4 regions of the Yinghuangia sp. YIM S09857 genome follow, and region 3 is predicted to be linked to each of the others. Evidence: riboswitches for the same ligand, from Rfam matches in the RefSeq annotation. Region 3 holds a riboswitch; each other region holds the start of a gene.

Region 1 (7,755 bases), on a different contig from region 3:
GGACGGGCGGCGCGGCCCCCGCGATGACATGCAGGGCTGGCGGTTGTGGCATGTCAGGAAGCGTAAGCGCTCCCCGGTTCGGACGGGGTGAGGACGGCACGAGGACGGGCACGAGGACGGGCGCGAGGACGGGACGGGCACGGGCACGAGGACGGCATGGGGACAGGCATGGGGACGGGCACGAGGACGGGACGGGCACGGGCACGGCGACGATCGGGGCGCCGTCGGCGCGGGCCGTTTCGACCGCCCGGTCCGCCACCGACACAATCCGCGACGACCGACCGAATCCCGGGCCGGCCAAACCAGTTGGGCATACCGCACGCGAAGGCTAGGGTCCGGTCATGAGCACGCGCACATTCCGCATCACCGTCCGCGGTGTCTTCGCCGGTCTCGACGCCGACCAGCGCGCCGAGCTGCTGGCGCACGCCGCGGAACACGACGTCCTGCGCTCGGCGTTCACCCGCGAAGGGCACCTGGCGTACGACATCGCCGCACGGGACGCGTTCACCTTCCGGTTCGAGGACTCCGGTGAGGCGGAGGAGGACATCGTGCCCGCCACCGCACGCGCGGAGGCGGCCGCTGAGGCGTGGCTGTCGGAGCGCGGCTACGGCTACAAGAACCTGCGCGCGCAGGCGACCGACCTGTCCCAGGCCCCTCTGGGCAAACGTCAGCGCCGCGAGGCCGCCCGCGGCGAGGGCTGACGCCCCGACACCCCGACCGGCCGCTGCGGTGACGGGGTGACCTGGCGACGGGATGCACGGGCTACGACGGACCGGCGGCCGCAGGCGTGTGTCGGCGCACCCACGTCGGCGCCCCACACCCACGCGATCAGACCGCGTGGTAGGCCGCCCCTCCCGTGACGTTCGCGGCCGCGGCCAGAGCCGCCGCGAAAGGCTCGGCCTCGTCCGGCGCCAGTTGGGCGATCGTGACACGCACGGCTGGGGGCGACACGATGCGGAAGCGCTTCCCGGGCGCGATCAGCCAGCCTCGGGCGAGGAGTTCGGCCACCGTGCCGACCTCGTCGCGCACCGGCACCCACACGTTGATGCCCGAGCGGCCGTACGCCCGCATCCCGTGGCGCGCGAGGGCGGCGACCAGCGCCGCGCGGCGTTCCGCGTACGCCTGCCGCGCGCGCTCGACCTGTGCCGCCACCTCGGGCGACGTCCAGGCGTGCGCGACCGCGTGTTGCAGCACGTAACTCACCCATCCGGGCCCGAGGCGCTGGCGCCCGGCGATGCGGCCGATGGTGGTCTCGTCCCCGCATGCGATCGTGCAGCGCAGGTCCGGGCCGTACGCCTTCGCGCTCGACCGCACGTGCACCCAGTGCGCCGTGTCGCCGACCACGGACGCCAACTCCGTTCCTGCGATGGCGTTTCCGTGATCGTCCTGGATCAGCAGCACGTCGGGGTGCGCGGCCAACACCGCCCGAAGTTCCGCCGCCCGTTGGGGTGAGACGGCCGCACCCGTGGGGTTCTGCGCGCGGGCGGTGACGACGAACACCCGGGCCCCGTCGCGGAGTCCGTTCTCCACGTCGTCCGGGACCGGCCCGTCGTCATCGACGCGCACCGGGCGGGCGGTCAGGTTGAGGGCGGCCAGCAGGTCGAGGAAGTTCGCCCAGCCGGGGTCCTCCACAAGGACGGTGTCCCCAGGACGGGTGTGCGCCATGAGCGCGCGTTCGATGGCGTCGAGGGCACCGGAGGTGACGACGAGGTGGTCCGCCGGCACGCCCTCGGCCGCGAGGACCATGCGCGCGGCGTCGCCGAGCGGGCCGTACAGCGGCGGGTGGTTGTAGAGCGGGCGCCACGTCGCCGGATCGGGGAACACCGGGTCGGGCAGCAGCGCCGGATCCGGTTCGCCCATGACCAGCATGCGGGTCCCGGGCGGGGCGGCGGGGCCGAGTGCGTTGCGTTCGGTGGACGCCGGGCGCGGCAGCACGCGCGTACCCGCCCGGCCCTGCGCCTCGACGATGCCGCGCTCGCGCAGCAGGCGGTACGCGGCGGCGACGGTGTTGGGGTTCACGCCGAGCCCCGCGGCCAGGGTCCGCACGGGCGGCAGCGCGTCACCGGGCGCGAGGTCGCCCTGCCGGAGATCGCGCTCGATCGACGCCGCGATCTCGGCGGCGGTACGCCCGGTCGGGGCCACGGCTTCCTCCTGAACTGCGGGTGCTGCTCGTACTGCGGGTGCTGCTCGTACTGCGGGTAATGGCGGTGCCGCCGGCGCTGCGCCGAACAGCGGAGCCACGCACGGCCGCGCAGGTCGGCCGCCCGGCGACCCAACCGCCGGCCCCTGCGTGCCCCGCGTGCCCTGCCGGGCCGTTCAACCACGTCCCGCCGCCGAACCACCCGCTCGCACCCTATTCCGTTGACAGTCCCCCGACCCCTCCGCCTATTGTACTAGCACCAAATCATGATTGACCTAGTACAAAGAGGTTCCGCCATGAGTGTCGCTCGCGAGACCCCCGAGCCGCCGACAACCCCCGACGTCTACGCCCGCACCGAGGTCACCACGCCCACGCGCTACCGCGAGCGCATGCGCTACGACGCGGACACCGTGCACGCGATCCTCGACGAGGCGTTTCTCGCGCACGTCTCCTTCACCGCGTTCGGCCGACCGCAGATCCTGCCGCTGATCTTCGGCCGCGACGCCGGTCGCCTCTACCTCCACGCGTCCAGCGGCTCGCATCTGGCCATCGCGGTACGGCACGCGGGCGACGAGGGGCTGCCGGTCTCGTTCGCGGTGACGCTCGCCGACTCCCTGATCCTGTCGCGCTCGGCCATGCACCACTCCATGGACTACCGCTGCGTGATCGCCCACGGGCCGCTGCGCCGGGTGACCGACCCCGACGAGACCGCGCGCGGCTGGGCGACACTGCTCGACCACCTCATCCCCGGCAGGTACGCCGACAGCCGCCCGCCGAACGCCAAGGAGGCCGCGCAGACCGCACTGTTCGCGCTGGACCTGGCCGACGTGGCCGCGAAGTCCCGCTCACACGGCCTCTCCGAGGACGCCGCGGACCGGCACCTCGACCACTGGGCAGGCGTGATCCCCCTCCGCACCGCCGCCGCGGCCCCCCGCCCCGACACCGGTGCACCTGGCGAGCCCCCCGCCTATCTCAAGGAATGGCTGGCCCGACACGCATGACTCCAGGCCGCACCTCCCCCGGCGCCCCACCCCATCCCCCATGGACACCACACAGGACACCGGGCCGCCCCAACAGATCTCGTATACGGGATAAAGTCCCGAATATGAGAAACGATGTCGATGAACGCCTCGCCCGGCGGCTGACCGCGCTGCGCGTCGAGCGCACCTGGTCCCTGGACGAACTCGCCGGGCGGACCGGGGTCAGCCGCTCCACGCTCTCGCGCCTCGAACGCGCCGAGATCAGCCCGACGGCCGCGCTGCTCAACAAGCTCTGCGCGGCGTACGGCCGCACGATGTCGCGCCTCCTTGCCGAGGTCGAGTCCGACACCGAGCCGGTGCGGGTACTGCGCGCGGACGAGCAGCCGGTCTGGACCGACCGGGCCTCCGGTTTCGTGCGGCGCTCGGTGTCGCCTCCGCATCCGGACCTGCGCGCCGAGATCGTCGAAGGGGAACTCGGGCCGGGCGCGCATATCGCGTACGACGGCCCGCCGACGCCGGGCCTCGAACACCACATCCGCGTCGCCGACGGCACGCTCGCGGTGACCGTCGAGGGGGTTGCGCGCACGCTCACCGAAGGGGACGCGATGAGTTTCCGACTGTGGGGGGCGTCCGCGTACGCCAACCCGGGCGACCGCCCGGTGCGCTACACCCTCGTGGTGGTGGCGCCGTGACGGACGAGGCCGCGGTCCGCATCCACCGCCTGTCGGCCGACGGCTTCGACCGCGCCGCACCCGCGCTCGGGGCGCTTCTCGCGGAGACCGTGGCAGGCGGCGCTTCGCTCGGGTTCCGGATGCCTTTCGCGCCCGCCGACGCGGCCGCGTGGTGGCGGGGTCAGGCGCAGGCCGTTCGGTCCGGTGCGCTTGTCGTGTGGACCGCGTCCGACGAGAGCGGCGGCGCGCCCGGCCACCTGCTCGGCACGGTCGGCCTCGCCTTCAACACGTGGGCGAACGGCGGGCACCGCGCGGACGTCGTCAAGCTGATGGTCCACCGCGACGCCCGCGGGCGGGGCCTGGGACGGACGCTGCTGCGGACCGCCGAGGAGTACGCCGCCGCGACCGGGATCACGTTGCTCATGCTCGACACCGAGGCGGAGAGCCCGGCGGAGCGGCTGTACGCGGCGGCGGGATGGACGCGGTACGGCATTGTGCCCGGGTACGCGGCCGATCCCTCGGGGGCGCTGCGCGACTGCACCTTCTTCTACAAGCCCCTCGGCGGCGACTCCGTGGGCGGTGTCGCTTCGCGCGGGCGCGAGGTGCGCGGTGCGGCGGCGCGGTGACGTCGCGGGCCACCTTTCCCACATCCGGAACGTCCTAATCGCGGAGATCTGTCGGATTCTCATAACTTTGCCCCCGCTTTACCGAATCGACGCTGCATCACACGCGGGCCACTGTGGGTGAGGCGAACATGCCCTCTGTGGCGCGGCGGTCACCGTGCGGAGAAATTTGCACACATACCGGTCGATCCGAACTACACCGCGTGGCCTATTCCCCGTTCCGCGATATTCCCAAACTGGCTTTGCGGGAGGGGGATTTGAGTTGTCGGAGTCCGTCTGCCTACCTTTCTCGGCGTCGGTGTCCCACACATCGGCCCCGCTCGCCGGAACGCCTAATTCTGCCGCCGGCCGAGACGGGGAACGCTGAGAAGCAACCACGGCAGAAGCGGGGGAACCAGGTGAAACGCCGGCCCGGCGACAACCGGGACGGCTTGGGGTGAAGCCGCGCTCGACGGCCCTTTCCGAAGGGCGGACGAGAGCGGCCGGGCAACTCCAGCCCGAATCCGACAGCTCACCTCGCAGGCGTAGGAGAGGAAACGCTTGATGCTGTCCGCAACTCGCACCCGTCTGACCACGAAGTCCCGCATCGCCGTCGCCGCCGGTGTCACCGGCGCCGCGATCGCCGCCCCCCTGATCGGCGCCACGAGCGCGTCCGCCGCGCCCGTCAGCACCTGGGACAAGGTCGCCCAGTGCGAGAGCACCGGCAACTGGTCCATCAACACCGGCAACGGCTTCTACGGTGGGCTTCAGTTCACCAGCTCCACCTGGCGCGAGTTCGGCGGCACGCAGTTCGCCCCGCGCGCCGACCTGGCCACCAAGGACCAGCAGATCGCGATCGCCGAGAAGGTGCTCGCGGGCCAGGGCCCCGGCGCCTGGCCGGTCTGCTCCGTCAAGGCGGGCCTGACCAAGAACAGCGGCACCCCGTCCATCGACACCGGCTCCAACGGCGGCTCGACCGCCAGGACCGAGGCCGCGCCGAAGAGCCAGTCCGGCTCGAAGCTGTCCGAGGACACCAGGTCCGAGGCCCGTTCCGGCGCCAAGACGGGTGCCAAGTCCGAGGCGAAGACCGAGAGCAAGGCTCCCGCGTCCGCGTCGGCCGCCACCACCTCGTACACCGTCGTCGTCGGCGACACCCTCTCGAAGATCGCCGACGCGCAGGACGTCGCCGGCGGCTGGGAGAAGCTGTACGACCTCAACCGCGGCGTCGTCGGCGGCAACCCGAACATGATCTACGCGGGCCAGAAGCTCGCCCTGGCCGGCGGCCAGGCGGCGGCCCCGCAGACCGGTGCCAAGCTCACCGAGGACACCAAGCCCTCGACCGGCGGCACCAAGAACCAGGCCAAGAGCCAGTCCGGCGCCAAGCTGAGCACCGACTCCGGCAGCTCCGCGAAGTCCGGCGGCACCACGGCCAAGAACTCGGGTGACAGCGCCACCGCGTCGTCGTCCTCCGCGTCGGGCTACACCCGTCCGGTCCCGGGCGCGCCGCACGGCTCGTACGGCAACTCGGGCTCGCTGTGGTCGAACGGCCACACCGGCGAGGACTTCTCCGCCGCGTCGGGCACCTCCGTCAAGGCGGTCACCTCCGGCACGGTCGTCAAGTCCGGCTGGGGCGGCGCGTACGGCAACGAGGTCGTCATCAAGCACGCCGACGGCAAGTACAGCCAGTACGGCCACCTGTCGTCCTCGTCCGTGTCGGTCGGCCAGAAGGTCTCGACCGGCCAGCAGATCGGCCTGTCCGGCTCGACCGGCAACTCGACCGGCCCGCACCTGCACTTCGAGATCCGCACCACCCCGAGCTACGGCTCCGACATCAACCCGCTGGCCTACCTGCGCGCCCACGGCGTCAGCATCTGAGCCACGTCTGAGCCATACACCGGACGCCCCGCGCAGTTGTGGGGCTGACGCGGGACCGCAGTAACACCGACGCCCGGCCGGGTCATCCGGCCGGGCGTCGCCGCGTTCCCGCGGTGTCGTGCTCCCGCGTCGCCGCGTCCGCGCGTTGTCGTGCTCCCGGGCTGCCGCGAACCACGCGTACCAACAGCCCTCCGGGTTCCGGCGGTTCAGTCCTTCGGCGCCGCGCCGAAGCGCAGGAATCCGGCGACCTGCGGGGCGAACGTCACCACGCCGTCCCCGACTCCACGGCGTATCCCCTCGGTCACGTCGTCGTCCGGCCGGCCGTACACCTCGAAGCTCTCCACGCGGCAGTGCTCCATGACGCCCTGGATGTAGGGGTCCGCAAGTCGCCAATGCGCGCGCACCGCCTCGGAGTCACCGAACATCTGGAAGCTGTGCGCCGTCATCTCCGGTTCGTCGATGAAGACTTCGACCATGAGCTGGGGTCCGTGCCGCTCGGCGAAGTCGACGGCGTCGGCGATGGCCTTGCGGAAGGCGTCCAGGTGTCCGTCGGTGATCCGCATCGTGTTGTGGAAGAGCAGGATGGTTTTCGCTTCGCTGTTCATGCCGACCATCATTGATCTTGAACTGAAGTCCGCGTCAAATCCGCCCCGGCCGTGATCCGCGGAGCCCCGCGCCGCCCGCTCTACGATGAGCGCATGAGTTCGGGCAGCCAGGACACCGCAGCCGATGCGCACCCGCCGCACGGCCGTGCCTCCGCCTCGGACGCCGACCGCCTGGACGCCGCGGTGTCGGTGCTCGCGCTGCTCGCCGACCGCACGCGCCTCGCGCTGATGCGCGAACTCGCCGAGGGCGAGGCCGACGTGAGCACCCTGACCGACGCGACCGGCGCGCCGCGCACCTCGGTGAGCCAGCACCTGGCGAAGCTGCGCCTCGCGGGCCTCGTGGTGGCCCGCAAGGACGGCCGCCGCGTCGTGTACGCGCTGCGTCACGGCCACCTGCGCCGCCTCGTCGACGAGGTGCTGAGCGCGGCCGACCACCAGATCCGCGCGCTGCCGCCGCACGACTGAGCGGGCGCCGCGCTGTCGGGCCGGATCAGTGACGACAACATGTGCACACGTATGCACATGTTGCCTTATGATGGACGGACCACCTCGCTCCGACCGGGATGAGGCCCGCCATGCCGAACGTGCGCACCGCGTCGGCCGCGCGGCACACCCCGCGCATGCCGCCCCTGCCGGGCAACCGAACCTACCGCCGCCTGTTCGCCGCGCAGGTGATCGCGTTGGTCGGCACGGGTCTGGCGACGGTCGCGCTCAGCCTGCTCGCGTACGACATCGCGGAGTCGGACGCCGGAACCGTGCTCGGCACCGCGCTCGCGATCAAGGTGGCCGCATACGTCGCGGTCGCCCCGCTCATCGGCGCCGTCGCCGCCCGGGTCCCGCCCCGCGTGTTGCTCGCGGGCGCGGACGCGGTGCGCGCCGGGA
Region 2 (7,755 bases), on a different contig from region 3:
GATGCCGCCCGGCCGCGGCGGGAAATCGTTGGTGACGATCAGGGTCTTGCGCACGCTTGTCATCGGGTCGAGATGATTTCAGACGGTACGGTGACGCGCACGCCTTGACCGCGAGGGAGAGCATGAGCCGGGAAGCCCGCTGGAGCGTCGCCGCCGCCTGGATCCTGACGCGCGCCTGGCTGCTGCTCGTCACGCTGGACGTGCTGTACAACCCGTACCCGATCGTCACCACCGACGTGTCGGGCATCTACGCGCCCTGGGCCGAGACGCTGCGTTCCGGCACGTTCCCGGTCGACGACGTGATGTGGCAGTACCCGCCCGGGGCCGCCGGGGTGCTGCTGCTGCCCATGCTGATCGCGCCGCTGTCGTACACGCACGCCTTCTTCGTGCTGATGCTGCTCGCGGACGCCGTCGCGTTCGCGTGCCTGCTGCGCGGCCGCTCGGTGCTCGGCCCCGCGCTGTGGGTGGCCGCGGTGCCGATGCTGGGGCCGATGATCCTGTCGCGGTACGACCTGTTCGTCACTGCGCTCGCGGTCGCGGCGCTGACGACGGCCGCGCGCAGTCCCAGGGCGAGCGGACTGCTCACCGGTGTCGCGGCGGCCGTCAAGGTGTGGCCGGTGCTGCTGCTGGTCGGCGCGCCGCGCGGGCGGCGGGCCGTCGAGGCGCTGCTGTGGACGGTGATCGGCGCGGTGGCGGTGGTGCTCGGCTTCGCCGCCGCGCTGCCCGGTGCGTTCGGCTTCCTGACCGCGCAGCGGGACCGCGGCATCGAGATCGAGTCGGTGTTCGCGACGCCGTTCCACCTGGCCCGGCCGCACGGCTGGTCGGGGGAGGTCAAGTTCAACTACGGCTCGATCGAGTTCCTGGGACCGCACGTCGATCTGGTGGGACGCATCAGCCTGGCGGCCAGCGCGCTCGCCATGGTGTGGCTCCTCGTCTGGCGCGTGTGCGCCCGCCGCTGGACACCCGCCACGCCGTTCGACGCGGCGCTCACCGCCGTCCTGCTCTTCGTGGTCACCAGCCGGGTGCTCAGTCCGCAGTACATGGTGTGGCTGATCGGGCTCGCGGCCGTCTGCCTCACCCGGCGCGAGACGACGCAGCGCCCGGTGGCCGCCCTGATCCTGCTCGCCGTACCGCTGACGACCTGGGAGTTCCCGGTCTGGTTCGGCTGGCTGATGGCCGGTGAACCGCAGGCGGTCGCCGTCCTGCTGGCCCGCAACGCGCTGCTGGTGACGGCCGCGGTCTGGTCGGCCGTACGCCTGTGGCGGTCCGCCCGGCCGCCCTTCACGGCCGAGGACTGGCCGGCTCCGGAACCCCGTGCAGTTTCGCCCAGTCCCGAGCCAGTGCGATCCGCTCCGCAGTCGATGGATGCGACCCGAACAGCACATGGAGCACCGGGTTCGGGGTGAGGTTGGAGCGGTTCGCGAGGGCGAGCCGCCGCTGCATCGCCACGAACGCGTCGGGGTCCCGGGTCAGATCGAGCGCGTGCACGTCGGCGCGCGCCTCCAGCCTGCGGCTGATCAGCATCTGCGCGGGCCCGGACAGCGTGGTGACGACGGCGACGACCGCGAGCAGCAGCGCGAGGGCCCGGGGGTCGCCGGGACCGTCCGCGCCCGCCCGGTCCAGCAGCGGCCGCCAGGTCATCAGCAGGCCGATCACGCAGACCCCGGCCGCCATGCCCGCGGCCCCGATCAGCGTGCCGTGCAGGACGTCGTTGCGCTTGGCGTGGCCGAGTTCGTGGGCGGTGACAAGCTCGATCTCGCGCGGCGACGCGCTCTTCAGGGTCGTGTCGTAGACGACGATGCGGCGGGTCGAACCGAAGCCCGAGACATAGGCGTTGAGAGCGGTGGTGCGCCGCGAGGCGTCGGCGACGAGCACGTCGTCGACGGGGACGCCGTCCTTCTCCGCCAATTCCAGCAGCGACGTGCGCAGCGGGCCCTCCGGCATCGAGTGGAACTTGTTGAAGGCCGGCTCCACCAGCAGCGGGTAAAGGAACGAGATCGCGACCACCAGCAGCGCCCCGGCGCCCGCGGCGATCGGCCAGGCGGCGCGCGGCCAGTGGCGTACCAGGGCGAACAGCGCCAGCGCGACGCCGAGCACCAGGCCCGCGGACATCGCGAACCCCTTGGCGGCGTCGAGCCACCAGCCGGACCAGGTCTGCACGGACAGGCCGTATCTGCGGCGCACCACCTCCAGGCGCGCGTCGAACGGCAGCGCGACCACGCGGCCGATCAGCAGCAGGACCAGCCCGCCGAGCAGCACCTGCCAGACCCAGCCGCCACCGAGCGGACGCGCGACCGCCGCGACCAGCCGGGCACCGAGCGGGGTCAGGCCGAGCAGCAGCGACACGGCGAGGCTCAGCGCCATGGACAGATACACGGGCGGCCGGGCGTGGTCGGCGAGTTCCCGGCCCCTGGCGATCTCCGCGGCGGTGAAGTCGCGGGCCGCGTCGGGCGCCGTCGAGCCCCCGGGGACGTCGGGCAACGGACGCCACGGCGTGGTCAGCGCGACCGCCACGAGCAGCACGACGGTGGTCACGACGAGGCAGACCACCAGAACCTTCTGACCGGACATCAGCCGGCTTCCCTCCCCGTTCTGTCGCTGTTCGGTTCTGTGCCCGGACCTGCCCCCGGGCTTGTCCGTGCGCCTGTCCTCGGCCCGACCGGATGACGTGCCTCGGCCGGATCCGGTGCCGTTCCCTGTTCCTGTTCCGTCTCCTCCGGCCCGCCCCGGCCCCCGCCCGCACCGGTACCCACTCCGCTTCCGGCACCGCGCGCGCGGCGGACCGCCCCTAGCGGACCTGCGCCTGCACGTACCCCACCCACTGTGCCGTGAACTCCGCCGGCGAGATCCGCAGGACCGACACGAACGCGCTGGTGAGGCGGCTCTTCTGATCCGGCGGCCCGACCCCGGGCGGCGGCGCCTCGCCGACCGCCCGGTAGAGCTCGACCAGTTTCTCCTGCCCCCACCGCTCGGCGATCATCCGGCAGGCCAGCCAGCCCATCTCGTACGCCTGCGGCAGCGCCTCCTGCGTCGTCTCGAACTGCTCGTCCGTCGGCAGCGCCTGCGGTACCCGCCCCTCGCGCACGTCGCGCCGCAGCTCCGGAGCGGCGCTGCGGATGGTCTGGCCCGAGTTGAGGTACCCCACGTAGTCCGCGAAGCCTTCGGACAACCACGTGGGCGTCCAGTTGCGGGTGAACGCACGGCTCGCCACATGGGTGATCTCGTGCGTCATGACCACACGCCGCTCGACCGCGCCGAGATCGCGGAACGCGTCCGGGTTGACGATGACCCGGTCCGCCGCCGCCGAATCCGCGTCGGCGCCGCGCTCGCCGGTCGTGACGGCCGCGATGCGCGCGTACTTCTGCGGCTCGGCGCCCAGCAGGCGGGCCATCTGCTCCTGGTTCGCCGGGACGATCACGACGGCCTTCCCGGCCCACACTCGGCCCCAGACCTTGTGTACGTCGGGCACCGCGTCGTCCATGTCCTTCTGATAGGACCGCAGGTCGTTCTTGTCCCCGACACCGAGGACGATTCCGGAGTCGCCGCTCAGCACGGTGACCGGGCCGAGGTCCCAGACCTGCACCGCGCCGCGCATGCCGCTGTCGGCGCCGTCGGAGTCGGCCGCGATCAGCCAAGCGCCGTCGCGGAGCACGAAGGTGAGGTACTGCGGGCTGCGCACCGGCGCGCTGTCGAAGCCGTCGATGCGGTACAGCAGGTCCACCTGCGCGGTGAACACCGTGGCGCCCGCGAAGGACGCGAGGCGCTGGTCCGGAAGGGTGAAGGCGTCGGCGGCGACGAGCTCGTAGTCCCAGGACGCGAACGGGATCTGCGCCGCGTTGTCGAACGCGACGGCCTGTGCGTCGTGGAAGGGTTTCGCGGCCGGGTCGATCGTCGCGAGGTAGGCCGCGCGGTCGTGCGCGCGCACCGCGGTCGCGCGGCGTTCCAGCAGCCGGGCGATCGCCTCGTTGCGGGGGTCGGTGTGCTTCTCCTGGCCCGCCGGGAGGTCGGCGGCCCGGAGGGGCAGGGTCGGGCTCGTACCGGGAGCGGGCCTGCCGCTCGAACCGTCCGAGCCCAGGCCGACGATTCCCAGGGCGATTCCGGCGGATATCGCGACGCACACTGCCGCGAAAACCAGGAGCCACCGCGGGATCCGTCGCGCCCTAGGGCTCCGGTCGTCCACGGACCGATCGTACGAGACGGCGAACCGCGGCACCCGCCGAGTGCCGCGCACGGGGGAACGGCCGGGTGCGGGGAGCGGGCGGCACGGGCCGCGGCGGCGCTGTTCGGCGTCCCCGGTTCCGAGCTCAGGCCCGGGCGCCGGGCCGGGCTCTGGTCCGGGCGCCGTCGGGCGGTTGCTCCGGTCGGCGCCCGGGCGGCGCGGTCACGGGTGGGTCAGGACGGGCGGACGACCTTGACGACCGTCATCGAGTGCAGCGGCGCGTACCGCACGTTGGTGCCGGGCTTGGGAGCGTGGATGATCTGGCCGCCGCCCGCGTAGATGCCGACGTGCGACATGCCGCTGTAGTAGATCACCAGGTCGCCGGGCTGGATCTGGTCGACCGGGACGCTGCGCCCGGCACCGGCCTGCGCCTGCGACGTGCGCGGCAACGAGACCCCGGCCTGCTTCCAGGCCCAGCCCGTGAGGCCGGAGCAGTCGAAGGAGTTGGGCCCTGTGGCGCCGTACACGTACGGCTTGCCGATCTTGGACGCGGCGGCCGCGACGGCGGCACCGGCGCGCCCGCTGACCGGGACGGTGACCTTGGGGGTCTCGGTCGCCGGCTTGGTGGTGCTCGGGGACGGCTTGGCCGAGGTCGGCGGGGTGCGCGTGTCGTCGCGCGAGGCGCGGTCGTCCGCCTCGTTCGCCTCGCCGTGGCCCTCCTCGGCGAGGATCGCGGCGCGCTCGGCCTCGGTCAGCGTGTTGAGCAGGGCCTGCGCCTGCTGGAGCTTCTTCTCGACCTCGGCCTTCTTGGCCGACAGGTTCTTGCGGGTGTCCTCAAGCTCCCCGAGCTTCGTGGACGCCTCGGCGCGCTCCTGGTCGAGGGTGCGCTTCTTGGCCTGGATCTGCTCGATCGACGCGGCCTGCTGCGCGGTGATCTGGCCGAGCGCGGCGGCCTTGCTCAGGTACTCGTCGGGCTTCTCGGACAGCATCAGCTGGAGCGTGGGGTCCATGCCGGCGTTGCGGTACTGCGCGCTGGCGATCACCCCCATGGTGCTCTGGAGCGTCACGAGGTCTGACTGCTCCTGGGCGATCCGCTCCTGGATCTGCGAGACCTGGCCCTGCAACAGCTCGGTCTTCTCCTGGAAGCCGTTCAGCTCCTCGGTGGCGACCTCTGCCTGGTGGGTCAACTCGTTGATCTGGGCCTTGACCTGGTCCTTGGAGGGGGCCGGGTCGGCCTGGGACATGCCCGGGGAAAGTGCCACGGCGGTGGCGGCGGCGGCGGTGAGCACGCCGACGCGCGTTTTGCTGGGCTTCTTCGGCCGTCGGTGGGACGCCACGTGGGCGAACTCCTTCTTCCTACGCCCGCCTACCGGGTGAGCTGACGGGTTCGGGCCGGAAGACACGCCCTACGACACCGACTTCGTGTCGATTCACCCCACGGGGATTGGTTCCCCGGCTCCGACTCGACCTCTCGGCCTCACCGGACTCGGCGGGAGTCCCCGCCCGCCGCCCTGGCTGGGCGATCGACATTGCGGGTACTCAGCCCGAGAGATTAGTGAACCGAGCTTGATCGGTTCAAATCAATCGCCGAAGTTTTACGAGAGAACTCGCGATTAACGCTTCCGGCTCCACCGAACGTGATCAGAGAGCGACCATCTGTTCATACTTTCGCGGCGGTTTGCGGCGTTGCGCGGGGGGCCCGGCGGCCGCCGGACGCGGCTCCGGCGGCACCGGTTTCGGCGGGTCTTCGTGCAGGTCAGGGACGTATCGCAGGGGCTTGCTCAGGCCCACGTCGGCGAGCAGGGCTATCCGGTCGACCGTTTCCGGGGAGAGCTCCAGGCAGCCGGTAATTCCGGAATTCCGCCCTACGGGCGAATCACCCGTATCGGTGTCGTTACGGAGCTTTGTGGGATATCCCACATCGACCACGGCGTGTCGGCACACCGGAACCGACTCGTTGGATTTCGATGAATCGGGCGAAAAGTCCGATTTATCGTCGAGAATTTGGGTGACCACACAATCAGCACACGCCGGACCCCGGGCACGGCACGTACGGCAGCAGACCCGCATGGTCGTCCACCTCTTCCGTTGCGTTCCGATGGAGCTGTGACGGAGCGGTTGCTCCTGGAACACACGGTAGGGACGGGCACTGACACAACGTCACATGTCAACCACGGCGGTCGAGATGGGACGCATCGCACGCCCCGGCATCGGACGTGGCACGGGATGCGGCATGGGACGTCGGGCGGGACGCGGCGCCGCCCGGGGGTCAGCCGCGGGCGAGGCGGCGCAGCAGCATGGTCGACGGCACCGGGCGCGCACCGGCCCGCCGCACGCCGTCGGCGACCTCGCGGTCCGAGGAGACGACGATCACCGGACGGCCGGGTGGTTCGGCGCGCACCAGACGGCGGATGAGCTCGTCGGCGGTCTCCCCCGCCTTGCTGAACCGCACGCGGACGCCGCGCGGCGGAGCGAGCAGCACGGGAGCGTCCAACTGCGCGCCGTCGAACACACAGGTGACCTCGGCCCCGGTCTGCGCGGCGATCACCGCGAGGCCCCCGAGCAGGCGTACGCGCTGCTCCGAAAGGGCGAGGGACGGGTAACCCGTTTTGGTGACGTTGTAGCCGTCGATGACGAGATGCGCCTGCGGCAGGCTCAGCAACTGGTCGAGAAGCGCCGGGTCGTCGCCCTCCAGGGCGCGCTTGGCGATGTCCTTTGGGCTCGCACCCTCGGGCGCGACGGCGTCGACCGTGTCCGCGGGGCGGATGCCGACCGGGGGCAGGGCGAGTTCGCGGCGCAGCCCCTGGGCGGCCTCCAGCACGGTGTCGAGCAGCAGGCGTACGCGCGTGTCCTCCATGCTGCGGCCTTCACGCGCGGCCCGGCGGCTCGCCTCCAACGCCGACTCCGCCTCGGAGACCCGGCCGCGCAGGCGACGCGTCTCCTTGTCGGCGGCGGCAATCGCCGTCTGCGCCTCGGCGCGTACGGTCTCCAACTCCGCCTGGGCGCGCTTCGCCTCCTTCTCGGCATGCTTGGCGCCGCCCTGGAGCCCGCGCACCTGTCTGCGCAAGTGCTCGGCCTCCTTGCGGGCTTCCTCCAGATCCGCCCGCAACTTCTCCTGCTCGGCCCGCGCTGCGGCGCGCAGCGTGCCCAACTCGGACTCCAACCGCTCCACCACGGCGGCGGCCTCGGCCCCGGCCCGGTCCTGAGCGGCGCGCTCCGCGGCCTGTCCGGCCGTGTCCAGCAACGCCACCCACCCGGGCGGCCGCAGCAGATACGCGGCGGCGGCCACATCGAGCGGATCGGCGGCGGCCGGCGGACGCCCCGCATCGAGAGCCGCCGCAAGATCCGGCAACCCCCTCCGCAGACGCTCCGCTATCCGTTGCCGGAACACCGGGTCGTTCTCCAGCACCCCGGCCAGCGGGGTCGCCGCGAGCTTCGCCCGACGCGAGGGGGTGAACCGAGCAAACTGCCGCAACGGAACGGGGATCTCGTCCACCGTCATGGCCCCGAGCCCATCCGCCGCCAACGCGATAACCCGCTGCCGAACCCCGTCCGGCAAAGGCCCCCGAGGCGCAACCTCCCGCGTGTCGGACTCC
Region 3 (7,755 bases):
ATCAGGGTCGGACCCTGATGCATCGCCGAGCCCGCGCGTGTGACGATCGGTCGTGTGACCTCGGCACCGCCTCCCGCGACCCACGCGCAGACCTACCTGGGCTTCGAGCCCCCGGCCGCGCGGCCCGCCCCGACCCTGTTCCGCGACTCGTCGCGGCGCATCGTCGCGGGCGTCGCGCGCGGGCTGTCCCGGCACCTCGCGGTGGACGTGGTGTGGATCCGCGTCGGCTTCGTCGTCCTGACCCTCGGCGGCGGCCTCGGCATGCTGCTGTACGGCCTGCTCTGGCTCAACGTGCCCGAAGGCGACGGGGAGGTCCGGCAGGGGCCGGTGGACGCCCGCGACCGCAAGTCCCGGCACGCCGCCTTCGCCATCGTCTCGGCCCTGCTGGCGTTCTCCCTCGTCATGACGGTCGCCGGGGACGCCGGCTACCGCGGCGCGTGGGTGTGGCCGCTGCTGGTCGCGGCGGCCGGCGTCGCGCTGGTGTGGCGGCAGGCCGACGACGCGCAGCGCACCCGCTGGCTGTCGCTGGACGGGCGCAGCCGTACGGCGGGCATAGTGCGTACGGTCGTCGGACTTGTGGTGTTCGCGACGGGGATCGGCTTCTTCGTCGCGTACCGCGGCGGGCTGGGCGACGCGTTCGCCGCGATGCGCGGGGCGGCGCTGCTGCTGTTCGGACTGCTGGTGATCTTCGGGCCGTTCCTGCTCCGCCAGACGCGCGACCTGAGTGCCGAGCGCCGGGCCCGCATCCGTGCGCAGGAGCGCGCCGAGGTGGCGGCCCATGTGCACGACTCCGTACTGCACACGCTGACCCTCATCCAGCGGCACGTCGACGATCCGCGCGAGGTCGCCAAGCTCGCCCGCGCGCAGGAGCGCGAGCTGCGGGCCTGGCTGTACCGGCCGGAGGGCGAGGAGCCGGACCGCACCTTCGCCGCGGCGCTGCGGCAGGAGGCCGCCGAGGTCGAGGACATGCACGGCGCGACCATCGAGATCGTGTCGGTCGGCGACTGCCCGGTGGACGAGCGCCTGGCCGCGCAACTCGCCGCCGCGCGCGAGGCGATGGTGAACGCGGCCAAGTACGCGTCGGGCGGGCCCGTCCAGGTGTTCGCGGAGGTCGAGGACATGACGGTGACGGTCTTCGTGCGCGACAGCGGTCCCGGCTTCGACCCGGGTGCGCTGCCCGAGGACCGCCTCGGTGTGCGAGAGTCGATCCTCGGGCGCATGCGCCGCAACGGCGGTACCGCGGTGATCCGCAGCGAGCCCGGCGAGGGCACCGAGGTCGAGCTGGAGATGGCGCGTGGCTAGGCCGAGGAACAGGAGCACCAAGTGAGCACCCAGGGCCCGCAGGGCACTCCGCAGGACACTCCGCGTTCGCAGGGCACGCCTCGGGGCGCCGACGGCGCCGCCGACCCCGCGGGCACCGGTTCGGCCTCCGCCGAGACGCGTGTGCGCGTCGTGCTCGTCGACGACCACCGCATGTTCCGCACCGGCGTGCGCGCCGAGATCGGCGAGGCGGTCGAGGTCGTCGGCGAGGCCGAGGACGTCGCCTCGGCGGTCTCCGTCGTGCACGCCACGATGCCCGAGGTGGTGCTGCTCGACGTGCACCTGCCCGGCGGCGGGGGCGTCGAGGTGCTGAAGCAGTGCGCCGGGGTGCAGGGTTCGGTGCGGTTCCTGGCGCTGTCGGTGTCGGACGCGGCCGAGGACGTCATCGGCGTCATCCGGGGCGGCGCGCGCGGCTACGTCACCAAGTCCATCACCGGCGACGAACTCGTGCGCGCGGTGGGCCGCGTGGCCGAGGGCGACGCGGTCTTCTCGCCGCGGCTGGCGGGCTTCGTGCTGGACGCCTTCGCGGCGACCGACGTACCGCCGATCGACGAGGACCTGGACCGGCTGACGCAGCGCGAGCGGGAGGTCCTGCGGCTGATCGCGCGCGGGTACGCGTACAAGGAGATCGCGCGGCGGCTGGTGATCTCGGTCAAGACGGTCGAGACCCACGTGTCGGCGGTGCTGCGGAAGCTCCAGCTCTCGAACCGGCACGAGCTGACCCGCTGGGCGACCGACCGGCGCCTGGTCTGAGGAACGCCGTACGCCCCCGCCTCCGGCGCACCGGAGGCGGGGGCGTACGTGCGTACGACGTGCTGCTGCGGGTCAGCCCACCCGGCGCGCCGAGTGGAACGGCATCTCGGTGATCGGGGCGACCTTGATGACCGACCCCGGACGCGGGGCGTGCACCATCTTGCCGCCGCCTATGTACATCCCGACGTGGCTGATGTCGGAGTAGAAGAAGACCAGGTCGCCCGGCTGGAGCTGGGACTTGGAGACCGCGGTGCCGACCTTGACCTGGTCCCAGGTGGTGCGGGGCAGTTTGACGTTGGCCTTCGCCCACGCGGCCTGCATGAGGCCGGAGCAGTCGAACGAGCTCGGGCCCGCCTTGCCCCAGCCGTACGGCTTGCCCTGCTGGTCCATCGCGAAGTCGACGGCCACCCCGGCCCGGCCGGAGACCGGGACGTTCGTCACGGGGGGCTCGGGCTTGTCGCGGTCGGCCCGTTCGTCGGCGCGGGCCTCTTCCTCGGCGTGCTCGTTGGAGTCCAGGACGGCCTGGCGCTCGGCCTCGGTGAGGGTGTTGAGCAGCGTCTGGGCCTTGTTGAGCTTCTCCTGGATCTCGTTCTTCTTGCCGTTGAGGTCCTTGCGCAGCGCGTCGAGGTCGGCGAGCTGCTGGGACGCCTCGGCGCGGTCCTGCTGGAGCATGCGCGCCTGTGCGGCGATCTGTTCGAGCCGGGTGGCCTGCTGGCTGTCGATCTGGTCCAGCATCTGGGCCTTGGAGAGGTACATCGCGGGGTCGCCGCTCAGCGCGAGCTGGAGCTCGGGCGGCATGCCCCCGTTGCGGTACTCCTCGGCGGCTATGACACCGATCTGCTCGCGCAGTTCGTTCATCGCGGCCTGCTCCTCGGCGACGCGGGCCTGCGTCGCGTTGGACTCCTTTTGCAGCACCTCGACCTGCTCCTGCACGCCGTTGAAGACGTCGGTCGCCTTGGCGACCTCGCGGTGGAGCTGGTTCACCTGCTCCTGCACCTGGGCGGAGGTGGGCGTCGGCTCGGCGCTGGAGGTACCGGCGAACGCCACGACGCCGGTCACGGTCACGGCGGCGGTGGCCAGGGTGGCGGCACCGCGGTGCACGGTGCGCGGCTTTATCCGGCGGTGCTGTGCGGGACGGCGATGGGACGCCACGAAAGCGTCACTCCTTCCTCGGCCGCCTACCGGGTTAGCTGACAGGCTCGGGCGGAAGAAGACGCCCTACGACTCCGGACTGGCGGGCCCGGACCCGATTCGCCTCGGTGGGACGTGGGTCCCCGGCTCCGGCTGGTGCTCCGCGCGCCTTGGGGGCGGCCGCGGAACGTCGCCGGACTCGGCGGTGGCGACCGTGCACTCCTGGTGGAGTACGGGGGTACGGCCGCCTGGCCGAGAACATTAGTCACAGGAGTGTCACGATCCCCAGGATTCCTCGCCGTATTACCAAGTCTTTACCTTGGGGGCCGTTTCATTGTCCGCTTTGCGATTTTTGTAGTCTCGGATCGCCACCCCCACCGTGAGGAGCGTTCCGTGGACGTCGTCCGACAAATTCTGCTCGTCCTGCACATCATCGGGATCGGCTCCCTGCTCGGCGGCTTCCTGACCCAGATGAAGGGCATGAAGACCGGCGACGTCCGCGTGGTCCCGGCGATGACGCACGGCGCCCTCACCATGCTCGTCACCGGCATCGCACTGGTCGGCGTCCTCCAGGCCGACGACGTCGAGGTCGACAACACCAAGATCAGCGTCAAGCTCGCCGTCCTCATCGCGATCCTGCTCATGGTCTGGGCGAATCGCGCCAAGGACCGCGTCGGCACGCAGGTCTTCGGCGCCATCGGCCTGCTGACCGTCGCGAACATCGCGATCGCTGTGATGTGGACCTGAGTTGACGCGGGCCCGGGTTCGCCGTCCGGCCGGACGGGCGGGGACCGGAACACCGCCCGCGGCTCGTAGACTCGGCAGACGATGAGCAAACTCTTCGACGACATGCCGCTGCCGGGGTTCGACGCCGACATCCCGCTGCCCGCCGAGCCGCACCCGGACGACGCCCCACCGCCGCCGCCCGAGTACGACCCGGCCCCCGACGACCTGTTCGCGGGCGACTTCGCCGAGCCCTCCAATCTGTACGAGGGCCACTACCGCAACGGCGCCCGCAAGCCGGTGATCGACCCCGCGCGCCTGCTCGACGGCATGAACCCGCAGCAGCGCGCCGCGGTCGTCCACGAGGGCTCCCCGCTGCTCATCGTCGCGGGCGCCGGCTCCGGCAAGACGCGCGTGCTGACCCACCGCATCGCGTACCTCCTCGGCGCGCGCGGCGTGCATCCCGGCGAGATCCTGGCGATCACATTCACCAACAAGGCCGCGGGCGAGATGAAGGAGCGCGTCGAGGCGCTGGTCGGGCCGCGCGCCAAGGCCATGTGGGTCTCCACGTTCCACTCCTCGTGCGTGCGCATCCTGCGGCAGCAGTACAAGAAGCTCGGCCTCAGCTCGACCTTCTCCATCTACGACGCCGCCGACTCGCAGCGCCTCATGGCGATGGTGTGCCGCGACCTGGACCTCGACCCCAAGCAGCACCCGCCGCGCAAGTTCAACGCGCAGGTCTCCAACCTCAAGAACGAGCTCATCGACCCGGAGACCTACGCGTCAGGCACGCAGAACGACGCCGAACGCAAGCTCGCCGAGGCGTACACCCTCTACCAGGCGCGCCTGCGGCAGGCCAACGCGCTCGACTTCGACGACCTGATCATGACCACGGTCAACCTGCTCCAGGCGTTCCCCGACGTCGCCGAGCACTACCGGCGCCGGTTCCGGCACGTGCTGGTCGACGAGTACCAGGACACCAACCACGCGCAGTACGTGCTGGTCCGCGAACTCGTCGGCGGCGCCGCCGGCCACGGGCCCAAGCGCACCGCCGACGGCGACCTGGTCAACCCCGCCGAAGAGGGCCTGGCCGAGGTGCCGCCCGCCGAACTGTGCGTCGTGGGCGACGCCGACCAGTCCATCTACGCCTTCCGCGGCGCGACCATCCGCAACATCCTCGACTTCGAGTCGGACTACCCGGACGCCACGACGATCATGCTGGAGCAGAACTACCGCTCCACGCAGACGATCCTCACCGCCGCCAACGCCGTCATCGAGCGCAACAGCAACCGGCGCGCGAAGAACCTGTGGACCGACTCCGGGCAGGGCACCTCGATCACCGGCTACACCGCCGACGACGAGCACGCGGAGGCGCAGTTCATCGCGGACGAGATCGACCGCCTGACGGACACCGGCAAGGTCACCCCGAGCCAGGTCGCGGTCTTCTACCGCACCAACGCGCAGTCGCGCGTGTTCGAGGAGGTCTTCATCCGCGTCGGCCTGCCGTACAAGGTCGTCGGCGGAGTGCGGTTCTACGAGCGCAAGGAGGTGCGCGACGCGCTCGCGTACCTGCGGCTGCTCGCCAACCCGGACGACGTGGTCTCGCTGCGCCGCATCCTCAACGTCCCCAAGCGGGGCATCGGCGACCGGGCGGAGGCGTGCGTCGAGGTGCTGGCGGCGCGCGACCGCGTGCCGTTCGCGGACGCGCTGCGCCGGGCCAGGGAGGCGCCGGGCCTGGCGACCCGCTCGGCCAACGCGATCGCGGGCTTCGTGGCCCTGATCGACCAGCTCCGCACGGTCGTGGACGGTGGCGCGGGGCCCGCGACGGTCCTCGAAGCCGTCCTCGAACAGACGGGCTACCTCGCGGAGTTGCAGGCCTCCACCGACCCCCAGGACGAGACGCGCATCGAAAACCTCCAGGAACTCGCGGCGGTGGCCCTGGAGTTCGAACAGGCGCAGCCCGAGGGCACGCTCGCGGACTTCCTGGAGCAGGTCGCCCTGGTCGCCGACTCCGACCAGATCCCGGACGACGATGGCGGCGTGGTCACGCTGATGACCCTGCACACGGCGAAGGGCCTGGAGTTCCCGGTCGTGTTCCTGACCGGCCTGGAGGACGGCGTGTTCCCGCACATGCGGGCGCTCGGCAACACCAAGGAACTGGAAGAGGAACGCCGCCTCGCGTACGTCGGCATCACCCGCGCTCGGGAGAGGCTGTACGTCACCCTGGCCAAGATCCGCAGCGCGTGGGGCGCCCCCGCCTACAACCCGCCTTCGCGGTTCCTCCAGGAACTCCCCGAGAAGCTCGTCGAGTGGCGCAACGCCGCCCCCTCGGCGGCCCAGGCACTCTCCGCCACCCGCACCACCCGCTCGGCCCCCCTGGGCCGCCTCAGCGGCCCGAGCCGCATCACCGACCGCGAGGCGGTGGCCCTCAAACCGGGCGACCGGGTAACCCACGACAAGTTCGGCCTGGGCACGGTCGTCGCAACCCAGGGCGAAGGCGACAAGGCCCAGGCCACCATCGACTTCGGCGCAACGGGCACGAAGCAACTGCTGCTGCGCTACGCCCCGGTGGAGAAGCTCTAGGTCCTGTCTTCAAGTTCCCGCCGGGCCCGCGACGCCGGGCCTTGACGGCCCCCCAAGTGGCACGCTCCGGGCCTTGGCGTCCCAAGCCAAACCCGGGCCGAGCCGCGGGCCGCGCCTTGCGAGCGCACGCACCACGGCCCGCGGGCTATCCGACGCCAATTTGAAGACACTCCCCTAGTAGGACTCCGTCAGGTCTGTCTGGATCTTGCGGTGGCCGGACGTCTGCGCTGTCCGGGCAGGGGCGGTGGGAGGTGGTGCAGATGCCGGTCCAGCAGTTCAGCAGGCTCTGGATGGCGGCCAAGGCCCGGTGGAACGTCTGGCCGGCATCGGGCCTTGGGGGTGTGGTCGGTGCTGGGTGAGGAAAGCATGGGCGGCGGTCGCGGCGGTTGAACGGGGGCGGCGCGTGGCGCCCGGGTTTTGCGGGCGGTCGCGCGTTGGTCGGGGGCGAATTGGCCTCGGGCTGCGGGCCGCGCGGGAACCGTTGGCGAAGCGGTTGAGGTGGCCCCGGGGGCGCTCCGCCCTGCCCTCGTCGGAGGCCAACTCACCGCCGCGCAAAGGCCGATCGTCGGCACGTGCGCGGACCACCGCCGCGTTGCGCCGTACACGCCCACGCGCACGCTGGCGGGTACGACGTGCGTCGTGGCGTGGAGTCGGCGGAGGGCGGCGTGCCGCCTGCGCGCACGCGTCGGGACCACCGCCGCGTTGTGCCGCTCACGCCTGCAAGCACGTCGGGGTGCCGTGACCCTGGTGGTGAGTGCGGGTCGCGGGGGCGTGCGGGGGCGTGCCGACGTTGGGGGCGGTGTCGGTGGGGGGTTGTAGGTTTTTGGTGTGCCGGGGATCCGTCAGCCGGTGGGGTCCAGGCCGCGGGCGCGGAGCCACGGTATGGGGTTTATCGGGGCACCGCCCTTGGGGCGTACTTCCAGGTGGAGGTGGGGGCCGGTGCTGTTGCCGCTGTTGCCGGAGTAGGCGATGACGTCGCCGGCCTTGACCGGGCCGGAGTTCACCTTGGCGCGGGTGAGGTGGCAGTACCACGTCTCGGTGCCGTCCGCGGCGGTCAGGATGACCATGTTGCCGTATGAGCGGTTCCACTCCGTGCGCACGACGCCGTCGGTGACCGCACGGACAGGTGTGCCGCGGTCGACGGGGAAGTCGATGCCGGTGTGCAGGTTCGACCAGCGGCCGCCCGCCTGGCCGAAGTAGGCCGACAGGCCCGGGGCGACCGGCAGGACGTACTTGGGGCGCAGC
Region 4 (7,755 bases), on a different contig from region 3:
ATGGGCGAATACCCGTCCCCGGCCGTCCGACGCACGCCGCGTCGGGTGCGAGGCCTGCCGCGGCGGGTTTCGGCCGTGGCCGAGGCGTTGCGCGACGCCGGCACCGGCGTCGCCGCGGCCACTCCCGCGTCCGCCGCACGATCCGGTTCCGCCGCCCGTCGGGTGGCCGCGAACTGCCTCGCGCTGGCCCGCGCGTGCCATCCGCTGCCGACCGCCGCCGTCACGACGATGGTGACCGCCGTCGCCGCCGGTGCGGGGCGCGGGGCCGCGGGGTCCGCGGGCGTCGGGGCCGCGGTGCTGGCCGGACAACTTTCCGTCGGATGGTGCAACGACGCGGCCGACGCGCGGCGGGACGCGGCCGCCGGGCGTACCGACAAACCGGCGGCCACGGGCGAGCTGCCGCCGCGTGCGCTCGGAGTCGCGGCGGGTGCGGCGCTGACCGCGTGCGTGCCGTTGTCGCTGCTCGGCGGCCGGGAGGCGGCGGCCGCGCATCTGACCGGTGTGCTGCTCGGCGGCTGGGCGTACGACTTCGGCCTGAAGCGCACCGTGCTGTCGCCGCTCCCGTATGCCGTGGGGTTCGGCGTGCTCCCGGCGTTCGTGACTCTCGGGCTGCCCGGTGCGCCGCGGCCCGCGTGGTGGGCGACGGCCGGGGCGGCGCTGCTGGGCGTCGGGGCGCATCTGGTGAACGTCCTGCCGGACCTCGACGCCGACCGGGCGACGGGCGTACGCGGGCTGCCGCACCGGCTCGGCGCGGCGCGCGTTCGGCGCATCGCACCCGCCGTGCTGCTGGCCGCCGTCGGGACGATGGCCCTCGGCTCGGAGGGCCCCGCACGGCCGGCGGACTGGGCGGTCCTGGGTGCCGCGGCCGCCACCGCGGCGCTCGGCACCGGCGTCCCGGACGCGGACTCCCCCGTGCCGTTCCGCGCGGCGGTCGGGGTCGCGGGTCTGACCGTAGTGCTGTTGGTGTCGCGCGCCGACACGCTGACCTGATCCGCGCCACCGCGGCACACGCCACCGCTCGACACCACACCCCGGCATGACGCCGCACCACGCTGGGCAGGGCTTGGAAGACGCTGTCCGCACGCGACCAGGGGGCTTCCCATGCCGGAGGGCAGGACGCTGAAAGGCAAAACGCTGGAGGGCAAGACGGCCGTGGTGACCGGCGGGTCGCGCGGGATCGGCCGCGGGATCGTGGAACGCCTGTGCCGGGACGGCGCGCACGTCCTCTTCAACTACGCGTCGAGCCATGCCGCCGCCGAGGACGTCGTCCGCCAGGTGGGCGACGACGGCGGCAAGGTGCGCGCGATGCAGTTCGACCTGACCGAGCCGGACGCCGCGGAGCGCCTGATGCGTGAGGCCGAAGCCGAACTGGGCGGCCTGGACATCCTGGTCAACAACGCCGCGACGGCGTTCGTCCCGACGCCGCTGGCGGACGTCGAGCCGGACCTGTTCGACCGGGTGATGGCGACCGACATGCGGTCGGTGTTCGTGATGCTCCAATACGCGGCCCGCAGGATGCGCGACGGCGGCCGCATCGTCACCGTCTCGACGCTCAACACCGTCCACGCGGCGCCCGGCATCGCGCCCTACGCGGCCAGCAAGGGCGCGATCGAGCAGTTGACGTACGTCGCCGCCCGCGAACTCGGGGTCCGCGGCATCACTGCCAACGTGGTCTCCCCCGGCGCGACCGACACCGACCTGCTGCGCGGCACCAACCCGCCCGAGGCGCTGGAGATGGCCGCGGCGATGTCGCCGCTGGGACGCCTGGGCGAACCGTCCGACGTGGCCGATGTGGTGGCGTTCCTCGTGGGCCCCGACGCCCGGTGGCTGACCGGCCAGAACGTCCGCGCGACCGGTGGCATCACCTGACCCGTCGCGGGCGCGTCCCGGGACGCGTCGCGGGCGCGTCCCGGACGCGACGGCGCGCGCGACGGGTGTTCGCGGCGACGCCGGGGGGGCGTCCGGCCTATCGGGACCCGCGCCGGCGCTTCCGGTACCGGCTGATACCGACCACGACCGTGGCCACCAGAACGACGGCGAACACCGCGGCGACGTAAGCCGGAGCTCCGCCGAACGTGACGGCGGCGAGCGCGGCGCACACCGGTATGAGGAGGATCAGGCCGTGCTCGCGCACCGCCGCGCGGAATCCGGCGCAGCGCGAGCGGAGGCGCGGTTCCCCGGCGTGCGGGGAGGCACCCGGCGGCCGCAACCGGCGAGGGCGGGCCCGGCGGGGCGGCCGTTCCCTCGGGCGCCCGTCGGGCGGTGCGTCCGGGGCGAGCCGGTCCGGCAGCGTGGTCCCGGCGGGCGGGGGTGCGTCGGCCCCGGGTCTGTCGGACGGCGGTCGGGTGAGCAACAGGTCGCTCACGGAAAGCACGAAGTCCTCGTCGTCGAGGAGGTCGCGTTCGATCTCGCGCAGGATCAGGCGTTCTCGTCTGCTGAGTGCGGGCCCGGACATGGTGGACACCTCCGTACCGCGCCGGGGGCTCTACTCGTCGCCTGCCCGGAGACGGGCCCGAGAAACGCCGCGAACCCCTGCGGACACCCGCGCGGACGGCGGGTCCACGAGCTGAGAACCGTGGACTGCCGTCCGCGCGGGGCCGGTCAGGGGTTGTGTCTCCGGCGGTCGCGCCGCCGGAAGTGCCGCGCGGATCACCGCACCGGACTCGTCACGGAGCACCGCACGGAGCACCGCGTGAAGCTCGCGAGGAGTACCGCACAGAACGTCGCGGCACGCTCCTGGAAGAACTCCGCGATCAACCCCGCGAAGCGTCCTGCGCTGGACTTTGCGCGGCACACTGCGCGCAGTGCCGCGGCAGCCGCCGCAGCCGCGGTACCCGCAGCGTCACGCCGGGCGCGTGGCTCCCGCGATCGGCATCGAGTCGACGTCGACGATCTTGACGACGCTGCGCGAGTTCGGCGCGTGGATGATCTTGCCGTCGCCCAGGTACATGCCGACGTGGCTGATGCCCGAGTAGTAGAAGACCAGGTCACCGGGCTGGAGGTTGGAGATCGAGACCTTGTTGCCGTTCGCGAACTGCGCGTTGGTGACGCGCGGCAGCGAGACGCCGGCCGCCTTCCACGCGGCCTGGACCAGGCCGGAGCAGTCGTACGCGTTCGGGCCCGCGGCGCCGTAGACGTACGGCTTGCCGAGCTGCGCCTTGGCGAACGCGATGGCGGTGGCCGCCTTGCCGGACGACGGCGCGGTGACGGCGCTGCCCGTCGACGGCTTGGTCGCGGCGTTGTTCTTGGCGGTGGTGCCGGCGGTGTCCTGGCCGGTGGACCGGGCCGGGGCCTTCGCGGGGGTGTCGACGGTGAGCTTCGCGCCCGAGCCCTGCGGCTTGCCGTTCGCCGGCGCCTTGGGCGCGGTCTTCGGGGCGGGCTTGGGGGCGGTCGTGGGGGCCGTCTTGGCCGGGGCCTTGTCGGTGACCGAGGTCTTCGACGTGGTCGGCGCCTTCGACGCGGCGTCCTGGGCGACGCCGGCGAGCTTGAGGACCTGGCCGATGTCGATCCAGTCGGCGCCGCGCGGGAGCTGATCCCGGTTGATCTCGTACAGCGCCTGCCAGTTGCCCGGAATGTCCTTGGCCTGGGCGATCTCGGAAAGGGTGTCGCCCGCGACCACGGTGTACGTGGCGAGCGGCGCGGTGGGCGCGGCCGGGGCCGCGACGGGGGCGGGGGCGGTGGTGACGGTGGCGTCCGGTGCGGGGGCGGCCGCGTCGTCCGGCGCCGAGACCGGGGCGTTCTGCGGGAACGCGGGGGCGGCGGGCGCGGCGTGGGCGGTGGTCGCGGTGAGTGTGGCGCCGAGTCCGGCTATCCCGGCGGCGGCCACCAAGCAGCGAACGCTGTGGGCAGACAGCATGAAGTCGTTCCTCTCCTGCCGCCTGCGAGGTGAGCTGTCGGATTCGGACCGGAGCGGCCCGGCCGCGCATGGCACGGCTTCACCCCAAGCCGGACCCGGATGTCCGGGTACGGCGTACCACCTGGTTCCCCCGCTCCCGTCCGGATGCTGTGCATCATCACCAGGACCGGGGACGGGATTCGGCGTTCCGGTCGGCGGGCCACGCCTGGGCGGCGAAACCGGGGGTGACGCTAGACAGAACGCCCGGGCCACCACAACTCGCGCGGGTCGGTTTCCGGCCGGATAAAGGGTGCGTCAAGCCAGGCAAGCCGCACAGAGGCTATTCCGGCCTACCGGTATGACATGCGGATATGTCGCAGAGTGAGCGTGACGGTCCGATCACCCAAAAAGTTTTGAAACCACCTTGACAAGAGCGGAAGGCAAATCCCACCACGTCCGATCTTGTCCATATTTGGGCAACGGAAGGGTTTGTCGCCCATTCGGATCCGCCGGACTGCGGCCCCCCGGTGGTGGCCCTAACGTCGACAGGACGACCGTCATTTCATGGCGACTCGTCATTAAATAGACATTTCAGGAGGCCCGGTGACCGAGGCCCTGCGCCGCAGCCTGACGTGGCTGTCCTCCCCCACGCCGCTCGCGCTCCCGATCCGTGCCCTCACCCTGGCCCTCGCCTGGGGCCTCGGCCTCGGCGGCATGGCGATGCTGTGGGAGGGGGTGCCCGGCGGCGCGGGCGGTTCCGTGGTCTGGTTCGGCTTCGGGATCATCGCCGCGGTCCTGGGCGGCGCGCTCGGCCTCTCGCTCTTCCTGCCGATCGCCCGCGACGAGACCTCGCGCGGGTCCGACCGCGCCTGGGGCGCGGCCGGGCTCGTCACCACCGTCGTATGCGCGCTCGGCGCCGTCGCCGTGCTGGGGTTCGACCAGCTCGCACGCTTCTGGGTCGGGCTGGGCCTGTAGGACCCGCACGGCCGGAGAACCAGGGAAAGGCCGGCGGCCGGTCCGGCCGCCCGACCCGTTTCCCGGCCCGACGGCCGGCCCCGTCTGCGATGCGGCCGCCCTTCCGGCCGCTCAAGGATTAACCCCTCCGGCGCCGCTCAGTACCAGCCCTGCCCGGCACCCGCCCCTCCCGCCCCGTACGCCTGACGGCGCGCGGCGGCCGCGCTCCGGCGCTTCCAGCGCAGGTACGAGCCGAGGTATCCGAACGTCCACAGCCCGCACGTGAACAGCACCCCGACCACGTGTGCCACGTGCGGGAACGGGCGTACCCCGGTGGCCGCCGGCTGGTACCCGGTCGCCGTGCCGCCCCCGGTGTGCGGGCCCGACCACGACGCGGACGGCACGGTCCCGGCCCGCGCGATCAGCCCAGGCAGCCATCCGAAGAGGCCGCGGGACGCCAGGCCGTTCACCATCGCGGCCTGGCTCGCCTGCCGCTGGGCGCGCTGCTGCGCGGCGGCCACCGCGTGCGCGGGGATCCGGGCGGGCTGCGGCCCGCCGCGGAAGGTCACCCCGTACAAGTCGCGCACCCGCTTGGCCTCCCACACCGACAGCGCGGTGATGGTGACCGGTGCGCCGAGCGTCACCACCATGGCGATCACCGTGGGCACCCGGTTGTTGCCCGGCGACGCGAGGTCGACGGCGGCGACCGCCCAGGACAGCGTCGGCGCGAGCAGGCTGGGCATCAGCAGGTGCCCGTCCGCGGCGGCGAACAGGTGCCGCGGCACCAGGAAGAAGGCGAAGATCGCGAAGAAGCCGGTCCAGATGAACCCGGCCAGTCCCAGCAGCAGAAGCACCCACAAGCCGGGGTTGTCGGGCCTGGCCTGGACCAGCCCCGTCGCCGTCACGGCCGCGAGCAGGCCGCCCGCCCCGAGGAACCACGCCATCGACATCATCGGGTAGCGCATCGCGCGGCGGGTCTCGCGGCGCACGTTGTCATGTGACAGCAGGACGAACGCCAGCGCACAGAGCGGCACGGCGACCATGGCGACCACGACCGAGACCGTGATGTGCAGAACCGCCTCGCTGACGATCTTGTCGCCCTCGACGCTGTCGTACTTCACCCCGACCCACACGACGACGGCCATGCCGATCAGGGTCCGGATCAGGCTGATCTGGTCGATGCGCGGGTCGGGCGGCGCGAGCCGGTTCTGCGGTTTCAGCGCGCGCTGGGCCGCGCCCTTCGGGTTGAGCAGGTACGACAGCACCTTGCGCGCGACGCCGCCGAACGTCCGCGGCGGCCGCGCGGGCGGGCCCACGGGGGTCTGACCCGGAAACTGACCGGAAGCCTGACCGGGGACCTGTGAGGAGTACGGTCCGGGCCCCTGGCCGGGAGGCGGCGTGCTCGCGGGTGCGCCGCCCGGCGGCGGCGCGGGGTACGCATGGGTTCCAGGCGGGGACGGGAATTGCCCTGTCCCACCGGGAGGTTGGGAAGGCGGCCACGGCGGTGGAGCGTGCGTCAAGGATCTGTCCTTCGTCTTGCCGGGTGTCTCACCGGGTGTCGCGCCGGGGGGCAATTCCGCGCAGCAGTATGGCGGAACGCGACGAGCCCACGACAGCGGGAGACCCCTCACGCTCCGGCCGGCTCGAAATGCCCGGGAAAACCTATGAATCGACACATGGACAAGATCCGTTTCACGGTGGTGCGAGGACTGCTGCCGACCGCGCAGACCCGGCCGGGGCGCAACCGCTCGCGGCTACCGTGCCAGCAGCGCCATCGCCGCGTTGTGGCCCGGGATCCCGCTCACCCCGCCGCCGCGACGCGCCCCGGCGCCGCCGAGGACGATGCGCTCGTACGCCGTCTCCACGCCCCAAGTCCCCGCCCGCGCCGCACCCTTGGCAGAGCCCTCGGCAAAGTCCTCGGCGAAGGCCTCCGCGAACGGCCACGCGAGGTCGCGGTGGAAGATGTGCCCCGCGGGCAGCCCGAGTTCGTCCTGCAAATCCAGCGGCGTGCGCGCCTCGACGCACGGCCTCCCGTCCGGGGTGCGCAACAGGCAGTCCTCGATCGGTTCCGCGAGGACGCTGTCGAGGGACGCCAGGGTCGCCTTGAGCGCGGCGGCACGTGCGCCGTCGTTGTCCTCCGCGAACAGCCGGGCGGGCATGTGCAGCCCGAAGAGCGTCAACGTGTGTACGCCCGCCGCCCGTTCGGCGGGTCCGAGGATCGTCGGATCGGTCAGCGTGTGGCAGTAGACCTCGGCGGGCGGCAGCGATGGGATGCGGCCCGACTCGGCCTCCGCGTACGCGGCGGCGAGCTGCCCGTACCCCTCGTTGATGTGGAACGTCCCGGCGAAGGCGTCCGCCGGGTCGACGCCCGGATCACGCAGTCTCGGCAGCCGGGCGAGCACCATGTTGACCTTGAGCTGCGAACCCTCGGGCGCCGGTCCCGCGGGCTCGTCGCCGAGTAGGCGTGCGAGGGTGTCGGGGGCGACCGCCGCGACGATGTGCCGCCCGGTGACCCGGAGTTCGGTGCCGTCGGCGCGATACGTCACCTCGCCGTCCGGGGTGACCGAGGTGACGTCAGCCCCGGTACGCAGGTCGGTTCCCGCGTCCCGCGCGGCCTCCGCGAGCGCACGCGTGACCGCCCCCATGCCGCCGACGGGGACGTCCCAGTCGCCCGTGCCGCCGCCGACGACGTGGTAGAGGAAGCAGCGGTTCTGGCGCAGGGCCGGGTCGTCCATCGGGGCGAACGTGCCGATCAGCGCGTCGGTCGACACGACTCCGCGCACGGTGTCGTCGGCGAAGGCCGCCTCGACGGCGTGGCCGAGCGGGGTGGCGAACAGGTCCTCCCATACCCGCGCGTCGTGCACGAGCCGGCGGAACTCCTCGGCGGAGCGCAGGGGTTCGGTCAGCGTCGGGAAGACCCGGGCGGCGAGGGAGCCCGTCGTCCGCCCCCAACTCTCCCAGGCGTC

The links. Region 3 has a riboswitch for cyclic di-AMP ahead of ACRX5S_RS14700 (NlpC/P60 family protein). Riboswitches for the same ligand answer to the same signal wherever they lie in the genome.
Region 1: linked by a shared signal. The riboswitch ahead of ACRX5S_RS11110 (transglycosylase family protein) and the one ahead of ACRX5S_RS14700 (NlpC/P60 family protein) in region 3 are both predicted to bind cyclic di-AMP.
Region 2: linked by a shared signal. The riboswitch ahead of ACRX5S_RS17995 (NlpC/P60 family protein) and the one ahead of ACRX5S_RS14700 (NlpC/P60 family protein) in region 3 are both predicted to bind cyclic di-AMP.
Region 4: linked by a shared signal. The riboswitch ahead of ACRX5S_RS05150 (C40 family peptidase) and the one ahead of ACRX5S_RS14700 (NlpC/P60 family protein) in region 3 are both predicted to bind cyclic di-AMP.

Annotation. Positions count from the first base shown of each region.
Region 1 is NZ_JBPKBH010000004.1:497,172-504,926, reverse strand. Features, by position in the region: gene ACRX5S_RS11140 (flavoprotein) at 1-52, opposite strand, end outside; gene ACRX5S_RS11135 (DUF6204 family protein) at 342-701, shown strand; gene ACRX5S_RS11130 (aminotransferase class I/II-fold pyridoxal phosphate-dependent enzyme) at 829-2,142, opposite strand; gene ACRX5S_RS11125 (pyridoxamine 5'-phosphate oxidase family protein) at 2,437-3,141, shown strand; gene ACRX5S_RS11120 (helix-turn-helix domain-containing protein) at 3,246-3,812, shown strand; gene ACRX5S_RS11115 (GNAT family N-acetyltransferase) at 3,809-4,417, shown strand; cyclic di-AMP (ydaO/yuaA leader) riboswitch at 4,766-4,954, shown strand; gene ACRX5S_RS11110 (transglycosylase family protein) at 4,958-6,268, shown strand; gene ACRX5S_RS11105 (hypothetical protein) at 6,475-6,873, opposite strand; gene ACRX5S_RS11100 (ArsR/SmtB family transcription factor) at 6,967-7,338, shown strand; gene ACRX5S_RS11095 (MFS transporter) at 7,494-7,755, shown strand, end outside.
Region 2 is NZ_JBPKBH010000007.1:383,527-391,281, forward strand. Features, by position in the region: gene ACRX5S_RS17975 (glycosyltransferase family 4 protein) at 1-63, opposite strand, end outside; gene ACRX5S_RS17980 (glycosyltransferase 87 family protein) at 123-1,406, shown strand; partial or broken gene ACRX5S_RS17985 (M48 family metallopeptidase) at 1,387-2,571, opposite strand; gene ACRX5S_RS17990 (hypothetical protein) at 2,789-4,180, opposite strand; gene ACRX5S_RS17995 (NlpC/P60 family protein) at 4,393-5,496, opposite strand; cyclic di-AMP (ydaO/yuaA leader) riboswitch at 5,507-5,656, opposite strand; gene ACRX5S_RS18000 (hypothetical protein) at 5,801-6,175, opposite strand; gene ACRX5S_RS18005 (NYN domain-containing protein) at 6,429-7,755, opposite strand, start outside.
Region 3 is NZ_JBPKBH010000006.1:168,022-175,776, forward strand. Features, by position in the region: gene ACRX5S_RS14690 (PspC domain-containing protein) at 55-1,302, shown strand; gene ACRX5S_RS14695 (LuxR C-terminal-related transcriptional regulator) at 1,324-2,073, shown strand; gene ACRX5S_RS14700 (NlpC/P60 family protein) at 2,146-3,225, opposite strand; cyclic di-AMP (ydaO/yuaA leader) riboswitch at 3,234-3,369, opposite strand; gene ACRX5S_RS14705 (hypothetical protein) at 3,598-3,951, shown strand; gene pcrA (DNA helicase PcrA) at 4,033-6,510, shown strand; gene ACRX5S_RS14715 (peptidoglycan DD-metalloendopeptidase family protein) at 7,353-7,755, opposite strand, start outside.
Region 4 is NZ_JBPKBH010000002.1:423,740-431,494, forward strand. Features, by position in the region: gene ACRX5S_RS05135 (UbiA family prenyltransferase) at 76-990, shown strand; gene ACRX5S_RS05140 (SDR family oxidoreductase) at 1,102-1,869, shown strand; gene ACRX5S_RS05145 (hypothetical protein) at 1,967-2,455, opposite strand; gene ACRX5S_RS05150 (C40 family peptidase) at 2,843-3,856, opposite strand; cyclic di-AMP (ydaO/yuaA leader) riboswitch at 3,862-4,018, opposite strand; gene ACRX5S_RS05155 (hypothetical protein) at 4,439-4,810, shown strand; gene ACRX5S_RS05160 (hypothetical protein) at 4,948-6,105, opposite strand; gene ACRX5S_RS05165 (phytoene desaturase family protein) at 6,544-7,755, opposite strand, start outside.